DNA from 2 places in the Agromyces arachidis genome. Region 1 is predicted to be linked to the other one. Evidence: predicted binding sites of a transcription regulator. Region 1 holds the regulator's gene; the other holds the start of a gene.
What was found. The regulator HrcA, encoded in region 1, represses chaperone genes, less so after heat shock. The targets are predictions, from matches to a motif close to TTNGCACTCGNNNNNNNCGAGTGCNAA.
Positions count from the first base shown of each region.

Region 2: groL (chaperonin GroEL) is a predicted target of HrcA. The motif match lies at 1,731-1,757, and genes of this name have one in related genera.

Region 1 covers NZ_JBRBDK010000008.1:63,427-75,314, reverse strand. The annotation lists gene holA (DNA polymerase III subunit delta) at 1-809, shown strand, start outside; gene rpsT (30S ribosomal protein S20) at 923-1,183, opposite strand; gene ACUY4T_RS11640 (alpha/beta fold hydrolase) at 1,336-2,088, opposite strand; gene ACUY4T_RS11635 (response regulator) at 2,092-2,718, opposite strand; gene ACUY4T_RS11630 (sensor histidine kinase) at 2,715-3,941, opposite strand; gene lepA (translation elongation factor 4) at 4,021-5,877, shown strand; gene ACUY4T_RS11620 (DUF1990 domain-containing protein) at 5,966-6,613, shown strand; gene hemW (radical SAM family heme chaperone HemW) at 6,615-7,841, shown strand; gene ACUY4T_RS11610 (DUF4870 domain-containing protein) at 7,842-8,177, opposite strand; gene ACUY4T_RS11605 (DUF4870 domain-containing protein) at 8,442-8,834, opposite strand; gene hrcA (heat-inducible transcriptional repressor HrcA) at 9,042-10,061, shown strand; gene dnaJ (molecular chaperone DnaJ) at 10,123-11,223, shown strand; gene ACUY4T_RS11590 (16S rRNA (uracil(1498)-N(3))-methyltransferase) at 11,243-11,888, shown strand, end outside.
Region 2 covers NZ_JBRBDK010000009.1:60,172-72,059, reverse strand. The annotation lists gene groL (chaperonin GroEL) at 68-1,687, opposite strand; gene ACUY4T_RS12375 (cold-shock protein) at 1,871-2,074, opposite strand; gene ACUY4T_RS12370 (LytR C-terminal domain-containing protein) at 2,280-2,822, opposite strand; gene ACUY4T_RS12365 (DUF3263 domain-containing protein) at 2,819-3,160, opposite strand; gene msrB (peptide-methionine (R)-S-oxide reductase MsrB) at 3,346-3,747, shown strand; gene ACUY4T_RS12355 (nitroreductase family protein) at 3,750-4,301, shown strand; gene ACUY4T_RS12350 (DMT family transporter) at 4,285-5,373, opposite strand; tRNA gene ACUY4T_RS12345 (tRNA-Thr) at 5,373-5,448, opposite strand; gene ACUY4T_RS12340 (DsbA family protein) at 5,530-6,456, opposite strand; gene ACUY4T_RS12335 (ABC transporter ATP-binding protein) at 6,719-7,819, shown strand; gene ACUY4T_RS12330 (DUF4032 domain-containing protein) at 7,899-9,215, shown strand; gene rlmB (23S rRNA (guanosine(2251)-2'-O)-methyltransferase RlmB) at 9,219-10,232, opposite strand; gene cysS (cysteine--tRNA ligase) at 10,229-11,653, opposite strand; gene ACUY4T_RS12315 (hypothetical protein) at 11,789-11,888, shown strand, end outside.

The sequences.
Region 1 (11,888 bases):
AGCTGCTGACCCTCGCGAGCCCGTCGCTCTTCGGCGAGCCGCGGCTCATCCGCGTGGCCGGCGTCGAGCGGTCGACCGACGACTTCCTGCTCGATGCCCTCGAGTACCTCGACGCCCCGGCCGACGGCACCACCCTCGTGCTGCGTCATCGCGGCGGAATGCGGGGCAAGAAGCTCCTCGACGCCGTCCGCGCCGGCACCGGCGGCGGCATCGAGATCGTCTGCGCCGAGCTGAAGCGCGACTCCGACAAGCAGGACTTCGCGGCGGCCGAGTTCCGCCTCGCCGGTCGCCGCATCGCCCCGGCGGCCCTGCGCGCCCTCGTCGGCGCCTTCAGCGACGACCTCGGCGAGCTCGCGGCGGCCTGCCGCCAGCTGGTCGCCGACGTGCCCGGCGACATCGACGAGGCCACCGTCGCGAAGTACTACGGCGGCCGAGTCGAGACGACGGCCTTCACCGTCGCCGACGCGGCGATCGCCGGCCGTCACGGCGAGGCGCTCATCGCACTGCGCCACGCACTCGACTCCGGCGCCGACCCGGTGCCGATCGTCGCCGCCTTCGCGATGAAGGTCCGCACGATGGCCAAGGTCGCCGGCGCGCGCGGGTCGAACGCCTCCTCGCTCGGGCTCGCCCCCTGGCAGGTCGACCGCGCCCGGCGCGACCTCCAGGGCTGGGACGACGAGGGACTCGCCGCGGCGATCGAGGCCCTCGCCGCGACCGACGCTGCCGTGAAGGGAGCCGAGCGCGACCCGGTGTTCGCGCTCGAGCGGCTCGTGGGCGTGATCAGCGCCCGAGGTCGCGCGTTGGCCTGAGCTCGACCGGGACCGAGCCCGGTCCCGCACGCCCGTCGGGCCGCACGATCCGGGAACGCCGAAGGGCCCCGCGCCGTCACCGGCGGGGACCCTTCAGTCGAATGCTGCGTCGCTCAGAGCGCGGCGACCTGCTTCGCGATCGCCGACTTGCGGTTCGCGGCCTGGTTCTTGTGGATGACGCCCTTGCTCACGGCCTTGTCGAGCTTGCGGGTCGCGACGCGGAGTGCGGCGGTCGCCTTCTCCTTGTCGCCCTCGGCGATGGCCTTGCGGGTGGCGGTGATGACGGTCTTGAGCTCGCTCTTCACGGCCTTGTTGCGCTCCTGCGCCTTCAGGTTGGTGCGGATGCGCTTGATCTGCGACTTGATGTTTGCCACGTGGTTCGTCTTTCGTGTGTTCTGCGGGTACCGGGAGTTGCCGCAATCGGTAGAGGGGCCGTCGCGGCGCATCGTGCGGGGTGGGACCCACACGCAAGCCAACAGGCAACGATACCAGCAAGGGGCGGGCGACGCCAAAGCACGAGCGGTCCTCAGGCGTCGGCGCCGAGCGCCTCCCGTCGGGCGGCGCGGAGCTCGAGTTCGGCGACCGCGCCGAGCACGACGGCGGTGAACTCCGCGGGTCGAACGAGGCTGACGAGGTGCGTCGCACCCTCGATGTGCACGAGCCGTCCGTCGCGGGCTGCCCGCAGCATCCGTCGCTCCTCGATCCGGAAATGGTCGTACCGGCCGTTGACGAACCAGATCGGCACGGTCACGGCGCCGATCGCGGCCTCGATGTCGAGCCGTGCGACCGCATCGATGGCGGGCTGCATCACGTCGAGCGCGACACCGCCGGCGATGACGTCGTCGACGGCCGCGGGGGAGAGGAACACCCGCGCCATCGCGTCGTTCAGGCCGCGGCCGCGGTCGGGGAGCCGACGGATCGCGCCCGCGAGCGCCAGGTACCCGCGCAGCCCCGCGCCCCGCGGGCGGGTTCCGCAGGAGGCGGCCACGAGGCCGTCCAGGCGATGCGGATGCCGCGCCGCGTACTCGATCGCGAGGTAGCCGCCGAGGCTCAGGCCCACGAGGAGCCGCGGCACCGTCGGGTCGGCGGTGCCGAGCGCCTCGTCGATCGCGCGCATCGCCGCGTCGAGCGTGAACGCCTCGCCGAGCCGCCTCCCGTGGCCCGGCAGGTCGACGGTGACGACGTCGAGGTCGCGGTGGGACAGCCGCGCGACCTGGCCGCGCCACATGGTCGCCGACGTGCGGATGCCGTGGACGAGGACGACCGTCGCGCGCGCCATCCGTCAGCCCGCCCGGATGGCGCCGAGCTCGCGCGCCTTCGCGACGGCGGCCGTGCGCGACCCGACGCCGAGCTTGGTGAAGATGTGCACGAGGTGGGACTTGACGGTCGCCTCGCTGAGGAAGAGCGCCTGCCCGATCTCGCGGTTCGTGCTCCCCGCCGCGACGAGCGCGAGCACCTCCGACTCGCGCACGGTGAGGCGCTGGTCGGGGCTGCGCTGCGATGCGTCGAGACGGGACGCGACCGCCGGCGCGAGCGCCGACTCGCCCGACGCGGCCGCGCGGATGGCGGACACGAGCTCGCCGGGCGGAGCATCCTTGAGCAGGTATCCGCTCGCGCCGGCCTCGATGGCGCCCAGGATGTCGGCGTCGGTGTCGTAGTTGGTGAGCACGAGGACGCGCGGCGCACCCGCGGTCGCTCGGATCCGGCGGGTCGCGTCGACCCCCTGCAGGCGGCCCGGGAACTGCAGGTCCATCAGCACGAGGTCGACGCCCGGCCCGGCGGCGAGCGCCACGGCCTCTTCCGCGGTCGCGGCCTCGCCGACCACCGAGAGGTCGGGCTCGGCCTCGAGGAGCGCCCGCATCCCCGCCCTGACCACCGGATGATCGTCGCTCAGCACGAGCCGGATCATCCGTTCACCGCCGGGATGCGCACGGACAGGGCGGTGCCGCTGCCCGGGGCGGACTCCACGTCGGCGGTGCCGCCGAGCGCCTCGGCGCGCTGCCGGATGGCCCGCAGGCCGAACGATGCGGCGTCCGGTCCCTCGGACTCGAGCGAGGCCGGGTCGAATCCGAGGCCGTCGTCCACCACGTCGAGCGCCACCTCGTCGCCGAAGTAGCTGAGCGTCATCTCGGCGCGCGCCGCCTCGGCGTGCTTGACGACGTTCGAGAGCGAGCCCTGCGCGATGCGCAGCAGCGTCGCCTCGATCGACATGGGCAGCGGCACCGGTTCGCCGCTCAGCGAGAACGAGATCCGGGTGCGCGAGCCGGCCTGGGCGGCCTGCTCGTTCGTGGCGGAGGCGAGCCGGCGGAGCGCGCCCGGAAGGGTCTGCTCATCGAGCGCGGGCGGGGTGAGCTCGCGGATGAACCGACGCGTCTCCTGCAGGTTGTCGGCGGCGGTCTCGCGCGCCAGGCGGAGCCGGTCGCGAACCGCGTCGTCGTCGACGTCGCGCTCGGCGGCGTGCAGGAGCATCTGGATGCTCGACAGGCCCTGCGCGACCGTGTCGTGGATCTCGCGCGCGATGCGCTCGCGCTCGGCGAGCGTGCCCGCCTCGCGGCTCGCCGCGGCGAGCTCCTCGCGGGTGGCGAGGAGGTCGAGGATGAGCGACTGCCGCTCGCGAGACTCGACGGCCATCGCTCGGTACCCGAGGCCGATGATGACGGCGACCCCGGCCGAGATGAACGGTCCGAGGATGCTGCCGACCTCGAACCCGAGGTGCGAGGTCGTGCTCCAGACGCTCAGCAGGAAGGTCACGCCGACCAGCGGCACCGCGAAGCGGGCCGGGAGCACGTGCAGCTCGAGGAAGAACAGCGGGAACGCCAGGAACGCGGCATCCGGGGTGAGCGCGGCGAGGCCGAGCCAGAAGCCGAGCAGCATGACCAGCCATCCGGCGCGCATCCAGGGCGAGACGACCTGGTGGGCCGTGACGACGCCGACGGCGTAGGTGCCGACGAAGGCGATCGAGAGGATGGCGATCGCGACGAGCTGCGCATCGGCGCTGAACACCGCCCGCGCGAGGACGAACACGGTGAGCCCGACGACGAGCACGTGCAGCCCGACGCGCAGGGACCGGAAGACGGGGCGCAGCGCCGACGGCTGCACCCGTCCGACGAGTGGGGCATCGAGCACGGTCATGGTGCGTTTCAGCGTAGTCCCGGGGCCTCCGGGCGGCATCCGTCGAAAGTGGGATCGCGCGCATGGGAGAATCGTGGGGATGTCTCCGAGAGCCGCTGAACCACCGGTGCCCGCCGCCACCGAACCCGCGCTGATCCGCAACTTCTGCATCATCGCGCACATCGACCACGGCAAGTCGACGCTCGCCGACCGCATGCTGCAGATCACCGGCGTGGTCGCCGACCGCGACATGCGCGCGCAGTACCTCGACCGCATGGACATCGAGCGCGAGCGCGGCATCACGATCAAGAGCCAGGCCGTGCGCATGCCGTGGGAGCTCGGCGGCACGGGCTACGCCCTGAACATGATCGACACGCCGGGTCACGTCGACTTCAGCTATGAGGTGTCCCGCTCGCTCGCCGCGTGCGAGGGCGCGATCCTCCTCGTGGATGCCGCCCAGGGCATCGAGGCGCAGACGCTCGCGAACCTGTACCTGGCGCTCGAGAACGACCTCGAGATCATCCCGGTGCTGAACAAGATCGACCTGCCGGCCGCGGAGCCGGAGAAGTACGCCCGCGAGCTCGCCGACCTCATCGGCGGCTCTCCGGACGACGTGCTGCGCGTCTCGGGCAAGACCGGGATGGGCGTCGAGGACCTGCTCGACCGGGTGGTCGAGCGCATCCCCGCCCCGGTGGGCGACGCGGACGCCCCGGCGCGGGCGATGATCTTCGACTCCGTCTACGACAGCTACCGCGGCGTCGTCACCTACGTCCGCATGGTCGACGGCCAGCTGAACCCGCGCGAGCGCATCCAGATGATGTCGACGAAGGCGACGCACGAGATCCTCGAGATCGGCGTGAGCGCCCCCGAGCCGACGCCCACCAAGGGCCTCGGCGTCGGCGAGGTCGGCTACCTGATCACCGGCGTGAAGGACGTGCGCCAGTCGAAGGTCGGCGACACCGTGACGAGCGCCGCGAAGCCCGCGCCCGAGCCGCTCGCCGGCTACACCGAGCCGCTGCCGATGGTCTTCTCGGGGCTGTACCCGATCGACGGCAGCGACTACCCCGAACTCCGCGAGGCGCTCGACAAGCTCAAGCTGTCGGATGCCGCGCTGGTCTACGAGCCCGAGACGTCGGTGGCGCTCGGCTTCGGCTTCCGATGCGGGTTCCTCGGCCTGCTCCACCTCGAGATCGTGACGGAGCGCCTGCGTCGCGAGTTCGGCCTCGACATCATCGCGACCGCGCCGTCCGTCGTCTACGAGGTCACGACCGAGGACAAGAAGACGGTCACGGTCACCAACCCGAGCGAGTTCCCCACCGGCGGGAAGATCGCCGAGGTGCGCGAGCCCATCGTCAAGGCCGCGATCCTCGCGCCGAAGGACTACGTCGGCACCATCATGGAGCTCTGCCAGTCGCGTCGCGGCACGCTGCTCGGCATGGAGTACCTCGGCGAGGATCGCGTGGAGATCCGATACCACATGCCGCTCGGCGAGATCGTGTTCGACTTCTTCGACAACCTGAAGTCGAAGACCGCCGGGTACGCGTCGCTCGACTACGAGCCCGCCGGCGACCAGGCCGCCGACCTCGTGAAGGTCGACATCCTGCTGCAGGGCGAGCAGGTCGACGCGTTCAGCGCGATCGTGCACCGCGACAAGGCGTACGCGTACGGCGTGCTGATGACCGGGCGCCTGCGCGAGCTCATCCCTCGGCAGCAGTTCGAGGTGCCGATCCAGGCGGCGATCGGCGCGCGCATCATCGCGCGCGAGTCGATCCGCGCCATCCGCAAGGACGTCCTCGCGAAGTGCTACGGCGGCGACATCACCCGCAAGCGCAAGCTCCTCGAGAAGCAGAAGGAGGGCAAGAAGCGCATGAAGATGGTCGGCCGCGTCGAGGTGCCCCAGGAGGCGTTCATCGCCGCGCTCTCGGGCGAGACCGAGAAGAAGGACGCCAAGAAGTAGTCGGACGCGTGGGCGGCAGCGCGTCGCCCCGCGAGCAGCGCGGGCGGTCGATTCCGGCCGCGGCGCGGCGCCGAAGTACGATGTTCGGATGACTCGACGCAGCACGTTCACCGACCAGTCGGTGACCTACGGCGCGATCGGCGCGACCCTCGACCCCGACCTGCTGCGCTATCCGCCCGCAGGGTTCCGGCCCGCGGAGGACTCCGTCAGGCTCGGTTCCGGTCGCGACCGCTTCGATCGCGCCGCCGAGGAGCTCATGACGTGGGGCGTGCAGAAGGGCGCCGGATTCGACGTCGCCGACATCGCCCCCGGGACCGGCGCGCAGTACACGGGCATCGTCTACGACGCCGACGGGTCGCCGCGGTCCGACCAGCCGTCGGCGCGGAGCGAGCAGCGATTCGCCGCCGACGGCACGCCGTTCGTCTCGGCGGGCATGACCGCGACGCTCAAGCGCCGCGGGCGCCTGCGCACGCGCTCCATCCCGATCCTCGTGGTGTACGTCGTCGACGAGCCGGGGCGGATCGGATTCGCCTACGGCACGGCCGGCGAGGCCCCGGAGCACGGCGAGGAGTCGTTCGTGCTGGAGCACCGCGACGACGACACCGTCTGGCTCACGATCCGCTCGGCGCTCGAGCCTCGGGGCGGCATCCACCGCCTGGTCGCGCCGCTCGTGCGACGTCGTCGCCGCGACCTCACGCGCGACGAGCTCCGCGCCCTGCACCCCGCCTACACCTGACGTGGCCGGTCCGCTCCCGATCGCCGACCCGGCGCCCGCCGACGGCCTGCTGCCCGGCGGGGCGACGACGGATGCCGCGACGCGCGCGTTCGGCGTCTACGTGCACGTCCCGTTCTGCCGGGTCCGCTGCGGGTACTGCGACTTCAACACCTACACCGCGGGCGAGCTCCGCGGCGTGACGCAGGCGCAGTACGCCGACCAGGCGATCGACGAGATCCGCTTCGCGCGCGGGGTGCTCGCCGCATCCGGCGCCCCGGACCGGGCGGCGCGGACCGTCTTCTTCGGCGGCGGCACGCCGACGATGCTCCCGGCCGCCGACCTCGTTCGGATGCTGGCGGGCGTGCGCGACGAGTTCGGGATCGCCGACGGCGCCGAGGTCACCACCGAGGCGAACCCCGACTCGGTCGGGCCCGACGACCTGAAGCGGCTGGCCGACGGCGGGTTCACGCGCGTGTCGTTCGGCATGCAGTCGGCGGTGCCGCACGTGCTCGCGGCACTCGACCGCACCCACGACCCGGCGCGGGTGCCGCTCGTGGTGCGCTGGGCGCGCGCCGCCGGCCTCGACGTCAGCCTCGACCTGATCTACGGCACGCCGGGGGAGTCGCTCGACGACTGGCGCACCAGCGTCGACGCGGTGGTGGCCGAACGCCCCGACCACGTGAGCGCCTACGCGCTCATCGTGGAGGACGGCACGAAGCTGGCGCGGCAGATCCGCCGCGGCGAGCTCGCGCCGATCGACGACGACCTGACCGCCGACATGTACGAGCTGGCCGACGACCGGCTCACCGCAGCCGGATACGAGTGGTACGAGGTCTCGAACTGGGCGACCGGTGACTCGCACCGTTCCCGTCACAACCTCGGCTACTGGCGCGGCGACGACTGGTGGGGCATCGGCCCCGGGGCGCACAGCCACGTGGGCGGGGTCCGCTGGTGGAACGCCAAGCATCCCGCCGCCTACGCGGAGCGCCTCGCGGCCGGGGTCTCGCCCGCCGTCGGCCGGGAGACGCTCGATGCGGCGACGCGCGAGACCGAGCGGGTTTTGCTCCTCACCCGGATCCGCGAGGGACTCGAGGTCGCGTCGCTGCGCACCGCCGGCCGGCACGCGGTCGCCGGACTGATCGCCGACGGCCTCGTGGACGCGAAGAACGCCCTCGCCGGGCGACTCACGCTGACCCGGCGAGGGCGTCTGCTGGCCGACGCCGTCGTGCGGCGCCTGCTCGAGGAGTGATCAGCTCACGAACTTGATTGCGAGCGGGTAGGTGTACGGTTCGCCCTTGTTCGCGGTCACCGCTGCGATGATGCTGAACACGATGCGGACGATGTACACGGCAACCAGCAGCGGGACGCCGATGACGGCGAGGATCACCGTGACCGACAGTATCCAGCCGACAACCTCGGCAATGAGCATTGTCAACTGGAAGTTCAACGCGGTGGCCGAGTGATTCCGCACGAAGGCCCCGCGGTCCTTCAACACCAGGTAACCGATCAGAGAAGGCCAGAATGCGAAGATCGCGCCGCCGATGTGGATCAGGGTGGCCCACAGCCGCTGGTCGGGCGGGCTCATCTCCTGGGCCGCGCCGGCGGGTCCGCCCGCGGGCGGGGGCGGCGGGGGCGTCCCGCCGGGAGGGGGAGGCGGAGGCGGCGGGGGAGCGGCGTCGCCCGGAGGCGGCGTGCTCGGCGGGTTGGGCGGTGTGGGAGGTGGTGCGTCGGACATGATGCTGGCTCCTTGGTCGGTCGCACGCCGTGTCGCGAGGCGTTTCCTCATGCTGGCACAGGGCGACGCGCCGGTCGAGGGGTCTCGGACCGGCGCGTCGCGGGTCGCCGGCGACTACTTGATGAGTCGCAGTGCGAAGGGGTAGCGGTAGTGGCGGCCCTCCTTGGCCTGCAGGAACGCGATCACCGAGAAGACGACGCCGAGGATCCACGGCACGTACAGCAGGATGCCGAGCACGGCGCCGACGCCGAAGGTGACGACCGTGAGGATGGTCACGACGATCCAGAGGGCCACCGTGGCCAGGGTCAGGGTGATCTGGAAGTTCAGCGCCTCCTTCGCCTCGGTGTTCGTGAACGAGCCGCGGTCCTTGAAGACGAGCCAGATGATGAGCGACGGCAGGATGCCGAGGATGCCGCCGAGGTGGGCGAACGAGCCCCACTGGACGTCCTGCTCGTGCGAGAGCGGCGCGGCGGGCTGGGGAGCGGGCTGGGGCGTGGGGTCGGTCATGCGGGACGAGGCCTTTCGGGTTGAGGGGGATGCCGTGGTCGTCCGCCCGCGCGGGGGCGATCGCCCGTGGCGATGCACACGCTACTGCCGAGGGGCGCGGCCCGGCAACGGTGGCGTGGAGGAATCTCGCGGTAGGATTGGCAGTCACGCGAACCGAGTGCTAAGCCGGGTCCGCGGGACGGTCGGTCGTGGAGGGAAGCGAGGGTCATGGTCTCGGAACGCAGTCTCGCCGTCCTCCGCGCGATCGTGCAGGACTACGTCGCCTCGCGCGAGCCGGTCGGATCCAAGACCATCGTCGAGCGCCACCACTTCGGCGTGTCGGCGGCGACCATCCGCAACGACATGGCCCTGCTCGAGGAGGAGGAGCTCATCGCGGCCCCGCACACCTCGTCGGGGCGCATCCCCACCGACAAGGGCTACCGGGTCTTCGTCGATCAGCTCGCCGACATCCGGCCCCTCACCACCGCCCAGCGGCACGCGATCGAGACCTTCCTCGGCGAGTCGAACGACCTCGACGAGCTGCTCGCACGGACGGTGCGCCTGGTCTCCCAGCTGACCCGCCAGCTCGCCGTCGTGCAGTACCCCAGCTTCACCCGCGCCCGCGTGCGCCACGTCGAGCTGGTCTCGCTCGCGCCGACCCGGGTGCTCTGCATCCTCATCTCGGACTCGGGCCAGGTCGAGCAGCGGCTCGCCGAGCTCGACCAGCCGGTCGACGAGGAGACGCTGCACCGGCTCCGCAACCGCCTCAACGAGGTCGCCGCAGGGCTCACGATGACGGATGCCGCGGCCGCGCTGTCCCACGAGACCGCCGACGCCGACCGCGCCCACGCCGAGGTGCTCCGCACCCTCGCGGCGACGCTCGCCGACCAGGCGAAGCTGACCCGGAGCGATCGGCTGGTCGTCGCCGGCGCCGCGAACCTCGTCCGCACCGAGCAGGACTTCGCCGGCAACATCCTCGGCGTCATCGAGGCGATCGAGGAGCAGGTCGTGATCCTCCGGCTCTTCGGCGAGATGAACGCCGACGAGCCCCTCGCCGTGCGCATCGGCCGCGAGAACGCGGCCTACGGGCTCGGCGAGACCTCCGTCGTGTCGAGCGCGTTCGAGATCCCGGGGCGCGACGTGTCGCGACTGGGGATCGTCGGTCCGACCCGCATGGACTACTCACAGAGCATGGCCGCCGTACGCGCGGTGGCCCGGTACCTCTCGCGAACGCTCGGCGAGAACTGACCCGCGCGGAGCCGCCCGAGCGGCGGCATCCGTCACCGGCAATCGAAAGGAATCCGCCTCCGTGGCAGACCACTACGAGGTCCTCGGCGTCTCCCGCGACGCCAGCCCCGACGAGATCAAGAAGGCGTACCGCCGCCTCGCCCGCGAACTGCACCCCGACGTGAACCCCGGCGCCGAGGCGTCCGAGCGCTTCAAGCAGGTCACGCACGCGTACGACGTGCTGTCCGACCCGAAGCAGCGTCAGCAGTACGACCTCGGCGGCGGACAGGGCGGGTTCAACGGCGCCGGCTTCGGCGGCTTCGGCGACATCTTCGAGACGTTCTTCGGCGCCGGGCAGGCCAGCCGCGGCCCCCGTTCACGTCGCGAGCGGGGCCAGGACGCGCTGATCCGGCTCGAGGTCGGCCTCGAGGACGTGATCTTCGGCACGCACCGCGACATCGAGGTCGACACCGCGGTGACCTGCGAGACCTGCCACGGCTCGTGCTGCCAGCCCGGGACCTCGCCAGTCACGTGCGACATCTGCGGCGGCACCGGGCACATCCAGCGCGCCGTCCGCTCGCTCCTCGGCAACGTGATGACCTCGAGCCCGTGCGGCTCGTGCCGCGGCTACGGCACGATCATCGCCACGCCGTGCGCCACCTGCCAGGGGCAGGGCCGCGTCCGCGCCCGGCGCACCGTCTCGGTCGACGTCCCGGCCGGCGTCGACACCGGCGTCCGGCTGCAGATGCCGGGCTCCGGCGAGGCCGGCCCCGCCGGCGGACCCAACGGCGACCTCTACCTCGAGGTCAAGGTGAAGAACCACGAGGTGTTCAGCCGCAACGGCGACGACCTCCTGTGCACCCTCGAGGTGCAGATGACCGACGCGGTCCTCGGCACGACGGCGAAGGTGGCGGCGCTCGACGGCGACGTCGACCTCGAGCTGAAGCCCGGCGTGCAGTCCGGCGAGATCCTGACCGTGCGAGACCGGGGCATCACGCACCTGCGCGGCGCAGGCCGCGGCGACCTCAAGGTCGCGGTGCACGTCGTCACGCCGACCAAGCTCAGCCACAAGGAGCGCGAGCTCGTGCAGCAGCTCGCCAAGCAGCGCAAGGCGCAGCCGCCCCAGCTCGGGCACTTCCAGCAGGGCCTGTTCGCGCGGCTGCGCGACCGGTTCCTCGGGTGACGCAGGCTCGGATGCCGCGATGAGCAGCCTCTACCTCGACGAGGACCTCGACCTCGACGGCGTCGCCGCCGGGGACGAGGTCGTGCTCGCGGGCGATGAAGCGCGGCACGCGGTGACGGTCGCGCGCGTGCGCGTCGGCGAGCGCGCGGCGGTCGGCGACGGCCGGGGACGGATCGTCTCCGGAACGGTCACCGCGGCCGAGCCGCGCCGGCTCGAACTGGTGGTCGACGCGGTGCGCGACGAGCCCGAGCCGTCGCCGCGGCTCACCCTCGTGCAGGCGCTCGCGAAGGGCGACCGCGACGAGCTTGCCGTGCAGGCCGCGACCGAACTCGGCGTCGACCGGATCGTGCCGTGGTCGGCCAGGCGCTCGGTGTCGCGCTGGGAGGGACCGAAGGCAGAGAAGGGGCGGGCCCGCTGGACTGCGATCGTCCGCGAGGCGGTCAAGCAGTCGATCAGGTCGCGGATTCCATCGGTCGAGCCCGTCGCAGCGACGCGCGAGCTCCCGGCGCGACTGCAGGGCGAGCGGATGCTGCTGCTCGTGCCGGGCGCCGAGACCCCGCTCGGCGGCATCCGTCACGACGGTCGCGACCTCGCGCTCGTGGTCGGGCCGGAGGGCGGTATGGACCCGGCCGAGATCGAGCGGCTGGTGGAGGCGGGCGGCGAGC
Region 2 (11,888 bases), on a different contig from region 1:
GGAGCGGCCGCGGACGACGAAGGGCGCCTCCCGGAGGAGGCGCCCTTCGCGCGTGGTGCAGTGCGGACTAGAAGTCCATGCCGCCCGTGGGGTCGGCGGGGGCCGCAGCGGCCTTCTCGGGCTTGTCGGCGACGACGGCCTCGGTGGTGAGGAACAGGCCGGCGATCGACGCGGCGTTCTGCAGCGCCGAGCGGGTGACCTTCGCCGGGTCGATGATGCCCTGGGCGATGAGGTCGCCGTACTCGCCGGTCGCGGCGTTCAGGCCGTGACCGTCGGGCAGCTCGGCGACCTTGTTCGCCACGACGCCCGGCTCGAGACCGGCGTTCAGCGCGATCTGCTTGAGCGGGGCCTCGATCGCGACGCGGACGATGTTCGCGCCGGTCGCCTCGTCGCCCTCGAGCGACAGGGTGGCGAACGCCTTGGCACCGGCCTGGATGAGGGCGACGCCACCACCGGCGACGATGCCCTCCTCGACGGCGGCCTTCGCGTTGCGGACGGCGTCCTCGATGCGGTGCTTGCGCTCCTTGAGCTCGACCTCGGTGGCCGCACCCGCCTTGATGACGGCGACGCCGCCGGCGAGCTTGGCGAGGCGCTCCTGCAGCTTCTCGCGGTCGTAGTCCGAGTCGGTGTTCTCGATCTCCGAGCGGATCTGGGCGACGCGGCCCGCGATCTGGTCGGGGTCGCCCGCGCCCTCGACGATGGTCGTCTCGTCCTTCGTGATGACGACCTTGCGCGCCTGGCCGAGCAGGTCGAGGGTGGCGTTCTCGAGCTTGAGGCCGACCTCCTCGGAGATGACCTGGCCGCCGGTGAGGATCGCGATGTCCTGGAGCTGGGCCTTGCGGCGGTCGCCGAAGCCCGGCGCCTTGACGGCGACCGACTTGAAGATGCCGCGGATCTTGTTCACGACGAGCGTGGCCAGGGCCTCGCCGTCGACGTCCTCGGCGATGATCAGGAGCTGCTTGCCCGACTGGATCACCTTGTCGACGACCGGGAGCAGGTCCTTGATGTTGGAGATCTTCTGGTTGGCGATGAGGATGTACGGGTCCTCGAACACCGCCTCCTGGCGCTCCGGGTCGGTGACGAAGTACGCCGACAGGTAGCCCTTGTCGAAGCGCATGCCCTCGGTGAGCTCGAGCTCGGTGCCGAAGGTGTTCGACTCCTCGACGGTGACGACGCCCTCCTTGCCGACCTTGTCGATCGCCTCGGCGATGATCTCGCCGATCTGCGCGTCGGCGGCCGAGATCGACGCGGTCGCGGCGATCTGCTCCTTGGTCTCGATCTCCTTCGCGGCGGAGAGCAGCTCCTCGGAGACGGCCGAGACGGCCTTCTCGATGCCGCGCTTGAGCGAGATGGGGTCTGCGCCGGCCGCGACGTTGCGCAGGCCCTCGCGGACGAGCGCCTGGGCGAGCACGACCGAGGTCGTGGTGCCGTCGCCGGCGACGTCATCGGTCTTCTTGGCGACCTCCTTGACGAGCTCGGCGCCGATCTTCTCGTACGGGTCGTCGAGCTCGATCTCCTTGGCGATCGACACGCCGTCGTTGGTGATCGTGGGGGCGCCCCACTTCTTCTCGAGGACGACGTTGCGGCCGCGCGGGCCGAGGGTCACCTTGACCGCGTCGGCGAGCTGGTTGAGCCCACGCTCGAGCCCGCGGCGGGCCTCCTCATCGAAAGCAATGATCTTTGCCATGTGTGTCTCTCGTCCCTTCCGGACGTTCAAAGATTCCAAGGGTTTAGCACTCAAAACGAGAGAGTGCCAAACCGATTCTGGCACTCACCCGCGCCGAGTGCAAGCGAGCTGCGGCGGCTGCGCCCGGCCCGCGCACGCGGAAGCGCCGCCGGCGTCGCCGGCGGCGCTTCGACGGGTGCGGACTCAGGCGGGGCGGACCGCTTCGGCCTGCGGGCCCTTGGAGCCCGACCCGACCTCGAAGGTCACCTGCTGGCCCTCCTCCAGGACCTTGTACCCCGCCATGTCGATGGCGGAGTAGTGGACGAAGACGTCCTGGCCTCCGCCGTCGACGGTGATGAATCCGTATCCCTTTTCAGCGTTGAACCACTTCACGGTTCCGTTCGCCATGCGTTGCTCCCATGTTGCCTGTATCCGAGTCAGCACGTGCCGTCGCCTGTACCGGGCCGCCGACGAGCCGACCCGGCGCCGGGGGCCCGGCACCGGGTGCGCCACGCGCGTGCGAGCGGCCGAATCCAGATAGTCACAGGCCGCTGACCGGGCACAAGGGCCCGGGCGCCGCGAATGATCGCAGATTTGCAACGATTCCCGGTCGTCAGCCCTGGGCCTGCGACGCGTAGTCCGCGCCGAGCACCACGACGAGCTGCATGCCGGTGACCCCGAACTCCTCCGACAGCCGCACGTCGCCGACGGGGAGCAGCTGGAGCACGCCGCGCGCGGCCCCCTCGAGCTCGGGTGCGGCGTAGTAGACGACCGTGGTCTCGATGTCGGAGGTGTCGGCGTTCGAGGTGATGCCGACCTGCACGCCGCCCGCCGTGAGGGTCTCGCCCACGCTCGCCGCGAGGCCGCTCGTGGTCGTGCCGTTCAGCACGGCGACCGGGACGTCGGGCGCGATGGTCGGGGGCGCCGTCGCCACCGGCGACTGGGTGGGGACGGGCTCGCCGCCCCCGAAGTCGAGCCGGTCGTTGTAGACGCTGACCGCCGCGATGCCCGCGCCGGCGAGGACCACGGTCGCGAGCGCGGCCCAGCCGAACGCGACCCAGCGCGACCCGCGTCGCGCCGGGGCGCGGTGCGCCCCCACCCGCTCGATGCCGTGCGGGATCGAGTCGAACCGGTCTCTCGGATACTTCTGGGTCATGGGTCCTGCCGAGGTCGGGGCCGGCGCGGATCCGCGGCGACGCCGGTGGGCATCGTCCGCTCCGCGCGGGCGGCGGCTCGGGCCGCGCGCTGGCGCTGCAGCCGCTTCACGAGCATCGGATCATGGCGGAGGGCGGCCGGATCGTCGACCAGCTCGCCGAGCAGCCGGTAGTAGCGTGCGGCCGACATCCCGAGCTCGTCGCGGATCGCGTCGGCCTTCCGCGCCGGATCCCGCCAGGCCCGCGCCTCGAAGACGAGGATGCCGAGGCGGTGCTCGTCGAGGCCCTCGCCCGAGCGCGCCGGGATCGGTTCCGGCCCCCGCCGTCCTGCTGCGGCCATCGCACCTCCTCGGAGTCCGTCGCGGTCGCCCACTCGTCAGAGGACATCCTAGAGAGCGGATGCCGCTGGGCCGGCACGCCACCCGGGTCCCGGGCACTCCGCGGAACATGCACGGCCCGTCATGCGTTGCACCGCCTGTCGCGGGAACTGCGACGATGGGATGAGACGAACGACGAGGAGTCCGCATGGCGTACCAGGTGAACAAGTCCGAGGAGCAGTGGCGCGAGGAGCTCGGCGCCGAGCGGTACGCGGTGCTGCGCGGGGCCGGGACCGAGCGCGCGTGGACGGGCGAACTCCTCGACGAGGAGCGCGCCGGCGTCTACACGTGCGGCGCGTGCGGCGCCGAGCTGTTCAAGAGCGGCACGAAGTTCGACTCCGGATGCGGCTGGCCGAGCTTCTACGAGTCCGTCCGCCCCGACGCGGTCGAACTGCTCGAGGACGCCTCGCTCGGCATGGTGCGCACCGAGGTGCGCTGCGCGAACTGCGGCTCGCACCTCGGGCACGTGTTCCCCGACGGATTCGGCACCCCGACGGGCGACCGGTACTGCATGAACTCGATCGCGCTCGACTTCGCACCCGAGTCCTGAGCGTGGCATCCGTTCGCGAGGCGTCGCTCGCCCGGCGATCCTGGCCGAAGGTGACCGACGACGCCCCCGACGACGCCGAGCTGCTCGACCTGCTGGCCGCGGCGGCGCGCGTGGCCGACCACGCCTCGCTCGCGCCGTGGCGGGTCATCGCGATCCGTGGCGAAGCCCGCGGGCGCGTGGGACGGGCGCTCGCCGCCGCCGCCGGAGCCGAGGGCGCCGCGGCGGCCAAGCTCGAGGCCAAGCCGCAGCGCGCTCCGCTGCTGCTCGCCCTCGTGGCGACGACCCGGCCGCACCCGAAGGTCCCGGAATGGGAGCAGGAGGCGACGGCCGCGGGAGTCGGCCACCTGCTCTCGCTCCTGCTCGACGAGGCCGGGTGGGCCGTGATGTGGCGGACCGGCCCGCTCACGCGCCATCCGATCGTCGCCGACGCGCACCGGCTGGCCGCGGGCGAGCGCCTGCTGGGATGGCTCTACGTCGGAGGCAGGCCCGACCGCGATCGCCCCGAGCGGCGCGTCGCCGTCGACGTCGCGGCGCGCTTCAGCTCGCTGGACTGATCGGCCGCGCCGCCTCGGCGACCGGTTCCGCCTCTGGCGCGGCGACGTGCTTCGGGCGCGCCCAGCGGACGCCCGCGAGCGCCACCGCGACGAGCGCCAGCACGGTGCCGCCGATCGTCGCGATCCCGACGGGACGCCCCGTCGCAGGGATCAGCAGGTCGAGCGCCAACGCGGCCGAGAGCTGGCCCGCGACCAGCCCGAGGGCGAGCAGCAGCACGCCCACGCGGCGCACGAGCACCGCCTGGGCCGCGATGAACACGCAGCCGATCGCGCCGCCGGAGTACAGCCACCACTCGGTCGGCATGGCCGCGGGCCAGCCGGAGGATGCCGCGTGCACGAGCATCACGCCGAGCAGGACGGTCGTGCCGACGGCGAAGTTGGCCACCGTCGCGGCGAGGGCGCTCGCCGCCGCGGTCCGGACCCGGCCGTTCATGGCCTGCTGCCACGAGGCACCGATGCCCGCCGCGAACGGCAGCAGCATCAGCCACAGCGGCACCGACGCGGAGACCTGCGCCGACACGGCCCACGCGACCGCCGCGAGCGCCAAGGCGGCGCCGACCACGCGCGCGACCGTGAGCGGGCGCCGGCCGCCGGGGCCGATGCCGATCAGGTCGAAGACGACGCCGCCGAGGGTCTGCCCGGCGACGACGCCGATGGTGAAGAGGGCGACGCCGAGCACGCCGACGGCGATGCCCTGGGTGGCGACGAACCAGGCCCCCGCCACCCCGCCGAGCAGCATCCACCACGGCACGGCGCCGGCGCGGAACGCGACCCCGAGACGCCGCAGGCCGCGGCGGCCGCCTGGCCAGGCGACGACGACGGCGAGCAGCAGCACCAGTCCGGAGCCGAACGAGATCACCGCGGCGACCGAGTAGTCGTCGATGGCCCGCGCGAGCTGGCCGTTCACGCGGGACTGCAGCGCCACGAGCGAACCGGACACGATCGTCAACGCGATCGCGACCCACATCGGCACGCGCGAGTCCACCGCGTGGGCGTGCGGGGGCGAGTGGTGCGACGGCGCCGCCGAACCGCCCTCGTCGGGGCGGGATGCGGGGGCCGGCGTGATCGACATGGAGCCGGCTACGGGACTCGAACCCGTAACCACCGCTTTACAAGAGCGGTGCGCTACCAATTGCGCCAAGCCGGCGTGACTCCCCCACATCCTACCGATCGGGCCGGCGGGACGACGACGGCCCGGACCCATCGGGTCCGGGCCGGTCCGCGACGATCAGCCCGCGGGGGTGGGCGTCGGGGTCGGGGTCGGCGTGCCGTTCGACTCGGAGTAGCTCTCGCCAGCGGCCTGGAGGACGAAGGCGCGGAACTCGGCCGGGTCCTCGAGCGAACCCACGTACTGCTTGCCGTTCACGAGCACGGTCGGGGTGCCCTTGACCGACTCGAGGTCGGAGTTCGGGATCGGCTGCGTGAGCGCCCGGTTGGTGGCGTCCTCGACCCAGCTCTTGAACTGCGTGTCGTCGATGCACTCGTCGACCGACGACGCCGCGCCCGCCTCCGCGGCGAGCTCCTTGATCTCGGCGTTCGACGGGCCCGCGGTGAGCTCCTCGGGCTGGTTCTCGAACATGAGGGCGTTGAAGTCGAAGAAGGCCTCCGGCGACTCCTCCGCGACGCAGGCGGCGGCGTTCGCGGCCCGGAGCGAGTACTGGGTGCCCGCGGACTTGTTCGTGAGGATCGCGATCGGGTGGATCTCGAGGGTCGCGGCGCCCTGCTCGACGAGCGTGCGCATCGACTCGGAGTTGGTCTGCTCGAACTGCCCGCAGTAGGGGCACAGGTAGTCGACGTACACGACGATGTTGGCGACGGTGCCGCTCTCGTCGGGCTCGGTGGGCGTCGGGTCGCCGCCCGCCGGGATCGCGGGGGTCTCGACGGCCTCGATGCCGTTCTCGCCGCCGACCAGCAGGATGCCGTCGCTGGCCATGTTGCGGGGGCCGGGCCCGTCGGTCGGCATGTTGGCGGCGATCATCCCGTAGACGAGGGCCGCGATGGCGACGATGGCCACCACGACGCCGCCCTGGATCAGGAATCGGTTCCGGCGCTCCTTCTTGCGCTGCTCCTCGCGGAGGAGTCGCGCCTTCTCACGGGCCGCCTCACGTCGCTCGTTGCGGGTGGGGCGCGGCTGGATGGGTCCGCCAGTGCTCATGGATGGTCAACTCCGGGTCGCTGTGAGGGCGCGCGAGGATGCAGGCGCACGCATCGAAGAGTGTAGGAGCGCACACTGTGAATCGCCCAAACGGGACGTGCACACGGCCTCGATGCGGCCTCGGCGAACGCCGGGGACGACCGGCTCGATGCGGCTCGTCCGCGGCCACGTGACATACTGAGGGAGCGTCGACACCGAGGTCGGCGTTTCCATTCACTACGGATCGTCCGGCACGTACCTGCCGGTGAAGGAGCACAGAACCATGGCATCAGTCACGTTCGACAAGGCCACCCGCCTGTATCCCGGCGGAACCCGCCCGGCCGTCGACAAGCTCGACCTCGAGATCGCGGACGGCGAGTTCCTCGTCCTCGTCGGCCCCTCGGGCTGCGGCAAGTCCACCTCGCTGCGCATGCTCGCCGGCCTCGAAGAGGTCAACGACGGCAACATCTTCATCGGCGACCGCAACGTCACCGACGTGCCGCCGAAGGACCGCGACATCGCCATGGTCTTCCAGAACTACGCGCTGTACCCCCACATGACCGTGGCCGAGAACATGGGCTTCGCGCTCAAGATCGCCGGCGTCGGCAAGGAGGAGCGGGCCGCGCGCGTGCTCGAGGCGGCGAAGCTCCTCGACCTCGAGCCGTACCTCAACCGCAAGCCGAAGGCGCTCTCCGGCGGCCAGCGCCAGCGCGTCGCCATGGGCCGCGCGATCGTGCGCCAGCCCCAGGTGTTCCTCATGGACGAGCCGCTGTCGAACCTCGACGCCAAGCTCCGCGTCCAGACGCGCACCCAGATCGCCTCGCTGCAGCGCCGCCTGGGCGTCACCACGGTCTACGTCACGCACGACCAGACCGAGGCGCTCACGATGGGCGACCGGATCGCCGTCCTGAAGGACGGCGTGCTGCAGCAGGTCGGCAGCCCGCGCGAGCTGTACGAGCGGCCCGACAACGTCTTCGTCGCGGGCTTCATCGGCTCGCCGGCGATGAACCTGTTCCACGCCGACCTCGCCGACGGCGGCGTCAAGTTCGGGCAGTCCGTCGTGCCCGTCGAGCGCGACGCCATCGCCCACGCGACCGGCTCCGTCGTGACGGTCGGCGTCCGTCCTGAGGACATCACCGTCTCGAACACGCCCGGCGAGGGCATCGAGGTCGAGGTCGACCTGGTCGAGGAGCTCGGCGCGGACGGCTACCTCTACGGCCACTCCACCATCGAGGGCAAGCGCACCGACATCGTCGCGCGCGTCGACGGCCGCGTGCACCCGAACGCCGGCGAGACGGTCTACCTGCTGCCGACGCCCAAGCACATCCACGTGTTCGACGCCGAGTCGGGCCAGCGGCTCAACCCGGCTGCCGTCGCCAACTGATCCGTCGCATCCTGCGACCGCGATGCCGGTCGGGCCTCGGCCCGGCCGGCATCGTCGTTCCCGGGTACGCTTGGGCCTGATGAGCGGCACACTCTCGATCACGTCGGCGATGACCGACCCCGCCCTGCTCGACCTGCCGTGGGACCTCGCGCTCGAGGCCTGGCCGAACGAGACCATCGCGGCGCTGCCGAAGGGCATCTCCCGGCACCTGGTCCGCTTCGCGCACCTCAGCGGCCACGTCGTCGCCATCAAGGAGACGACGGCCGAGATGGCCAAGGGCGAGTACGAGATGCTGCGCATGCTCCAGCGCCTCGAGATCCCCTGCGTCGAACCCGTGGCGGTCATCACGAACCGCACGGATGCCGACGGCGAGGAACTCGCGCCGGTACTCGTCACGCGGCACCTGCGGTTCTCGCTGCCCTACCGCGCGCTGTTCTCGCAGACGCTGCGGCCCGACACCGCGACGCGCCTCGTGGACGCCCTCGCGGTCCTGCTCGTCCGCCTGCACATCGTGGGGTTCTTCTGGGGCGACGTCTCGCTGTCGAACACCCTGTTCCGCCGCGATGCGGGGGCGTTCGCGGCCTACCTCGTCGACGCGGAGACCGGCAAGCTCTACGAGGGCGGACTCTCGAACGGGCAGCGCGAGAACGACCTCGAGATCGCCCGGGTGAACATCGCCGGCGAACTGCTCGACCTCGAGGCCGGCGGCCGCGTCGCCGACGAGCTCGACCCGGTCAACATCTCGAACGGCATCGTCGACGCGTACCGCAAGCTGTGGACCGAGCTGACGGGGTCCGAGTCGTTCGGCGTCGGCGAGCGCTGGCGCATCAACGAGCGGGTGAACCGCCTGAACGACCTCGGATTCGACATCGAGGAGCTCGCCATCCGCACCGACTCCTCCGGCACGACCCTGCGCATCCAGCCGAAGGTCGTCGACGCCGGGCATCACCAGCGTCGGTTGCTCCGGCTCACCGGGCTCGACGCCGGCGAGAACCAGGCCCGGCGCCTCCTCAACGACCTCGACTCCTACCGCGCCGCCTACAACAAGCAGGACCTCGACGAGGAGATGGTGGCGCACGAGTGGCAGATGCGCGTCTTCGAGCCCGTCGTGCGCGCGGTGCCGCAGGAGCTCCGCGGCAAGCTGGAACCCGCGGAGGTGTTCCACGAACTGCTCGAGCACCGCTGGTACATGGCGCAGCAGCGCGGCCACGACGTGCCCCTCGCCGAGGCGCTGACCTCGTACATCAACGACGTGCTGCGCCACCGGCGCGACGAGGCGACCGTGATCGGGCCGCCGACGGAGGCCATCACGACCGCGCTGCCGGTCGCCACCGACACCGACGAGGTGCCGATCCACGACCCCGACGACGAGGGCGACTGGCGCCTGAAGGTCTGACGGCTAGTCGCGCGCCGCGCGCAGCTTCGCGATCTCGTAGAGCGTGACGGATGCGGCGATGCCCGCGTTCAGCGACTCGGTGGCCGCCGAGATCGGGATCGACACGATCGCATCGCACGTCTCGGTGACCAGGCGCGACAGGCCCTTGCCCTCTGAGCCGACGACCACCACGATCGGGCGGTCGGCGAAGTCGAGGCCCGGGAGCGAGACGTCGCCGTCGCCGTCGAGGCCGAGGACGAAGACGCCGCGCTCCTTCAGCGCCTTGAGCGTCTGCGTCAGGTTGGACGCCATCGCCACGGGCACGCGTGCAGCCGCCCCGGCCGAGGTCTTCCACGCGGCGGCCGTCACGCCGACCGACCGGCGCTGGGGCACGATGACCCCCTGCCCGCCGAACGCCGCCGTGGAGCGGATGATCGCCCCGAGGTTGCGGGGGTCGGTCACGCCGTCGAGCGCGACGAACAACGGCGTCCCGTCATCGGCGAGCACCTCGTCGAGCAGGTCGACGGGGTGCGCGTACTCGTAGGGCGGCACCTTGAGCGCGAGGCCCTGGTGCACGCCGCCCTCGCCGGAGAGCCGGTCGAGCTCGGGCCGCATGACCTCGAGGATGGGGATGCCGCGGTTCGTCGCGATCTTCACGGCTTCCTTGACGCGGTCGTCCATCTCGATCCGAGCGGCCACGTACAGCGTCGTCGCGGGGATGCGCGTGCGCAGCGCCTCGACGACCGCGTTGCGGCCGGTCACGATCTCGGACTCGTCGCCCGACTTCGATCGCCGGGCGGCACCCGAGGCTCCGCGAGGCGCACCGGCGCGCGCGGGCGCGCGCCCGCCGGACTTCGCCGCGGCACGCTCGGCTGCGGCCTTCTTCTTGTACGCCTGGTGGTAGGGCCGATCCTCGGCCTTCGGCGTGGGGCCCTTGCCCTCGAGCGCCTTGCGGCTGTGGCCGCCGGTCCCGACCTTCTGGCCCTTGCCCTTCTTGCGCACCGCTCCGGCGCGAGGCTTTCCGCTGCTGCCCTTCATGAGGTGAGGCTCCAATGCGTTCCGGTCTGGCTGTCTTCGATGGTGATGCCGGCATCGGCGAGTTCGGCGCGGATGCGGTCGGCGGTGGCCCAGTCCTTCGCGTCGCGCGCGGCGCGGCGGTCCTCGACCAGGCGGGTGATGAGGCTGTCGAGTGCGGATGCCACGGGCCCGGCCTCCGTCGCCCAGGCCGGGTCGGCGGGGTCGATGCCGAGCACGCGGACCATGGCGACGACCTGCCCGCGCCGCATCGCCGCGGTCGGCAGGTCCTCGTCGTCGAGCGCCTGGTTGCCGGCCCGCACGGTCTCATGCAGCACGGCGAGGGCCTGCGGCACGCCGAGGTCGTCGTCCATCGCCTCGGCGAAGGCATCGGGCCACGCGGCATCCGCGCCGCTGTCGGCGTGATGGGTGCCGGCGAGCCGGCGCTCCACGCGCGACAGGAACGTGCGGATGCGATCGACCGCGGCCTCGGCCTCGGCGAGCGCCTCGGGCGAGTAGTCGAGCGTCGACCGGTAGTGCGCCTGCCCGAGGTAGTAGCGCACCGCGAGCGGCGAGGCCAGCGCGGTGAGCTCGTGCGCGTACACCGAGTTGCCGAGGGACTTCGACATCTTCTGCCCGCCGATGTTCACCAGGCCGTTGTGCACCCAGTAGCGTGCGAAGCCGTCGCCGGCCGCGGTCGACTGGGCGAGTTCGTTCTCGTGGTGCGGGAAGCGCAGGTCGAGGCCGCCGCCGTGGATGTCGAACTCCGGGCCGAGGTAGCGCGCGGCCATCGCCGAGCACTCGATGTGCCATCCGGGCCGGCCCGGGCCCCACGGCGATTCCCAGCCGGCGGAGCGCGGCTCGGTCGCCTTGTGCCCCTTCCACAGCGCGAAGTCCCGCGGGTCGCGCTTGCCCCGGGGGTCGGAGTCGGCCGCGGCCTCCATGTTCTCGCGCGCCTGCCGGGTGAGCTCGCCGTAGGCCGGCCAGCTGCCGGTGTCGAAGTAGACGTCGCCCGAGCCGTCGGGCGCCGGGTAGGCGTGCCCGCGGTCGATGAGCCGCTGGATGATCCGCTGCATCTGCGTGACGCTCGCGGTCGCGCGCGGCTCGTAGGTCGGCGGCAGGATGCCGAGCGTGTTGTAGGCGGCGGTGAACTCGAGCTCGACCCGGTACGCGAGCGACCACCACTGCTCGCCGATGCCCTCCTCGGCGGCGGCGTTCAGGATCTTGTCGTCGATGTCGGTCACGTTCCGGACGAAGGTCACCGCGTACCCGCGCGCCAGGAACCACCGGCGCACGATGTCGTACACGAGGGCGCTGCGCAGGTGCCCGATGTGCGGACTCGACTGCACGGTGGGTCCGCAGACGTACATGCCGACGTGCCCCTCCTGGAGGGGCACGAAGTCACGCAGGGCCTGGGCCTTCGAATCGTGGAGTCGTACGGTCACCCGTCAAGCGTACCGGCCGCCCGGGATCCGGGACGGGCGCCCGACCGGGCGGGACGCCTCCAGCGCGACCCTCGTTCCGACGGGTCGTTCGACCGGACGGATCCCGGTCCCCGTCGCCTCGGAAGGAGCACGACCATGTCCGTCGACCACCGCCCGCTCTCCTCCGCCTCCGCGGACGCCGCCGTCCCCGTCCCGGATGCCTCGACGACACGCCGTCGCACCCGGGCCCGATCGG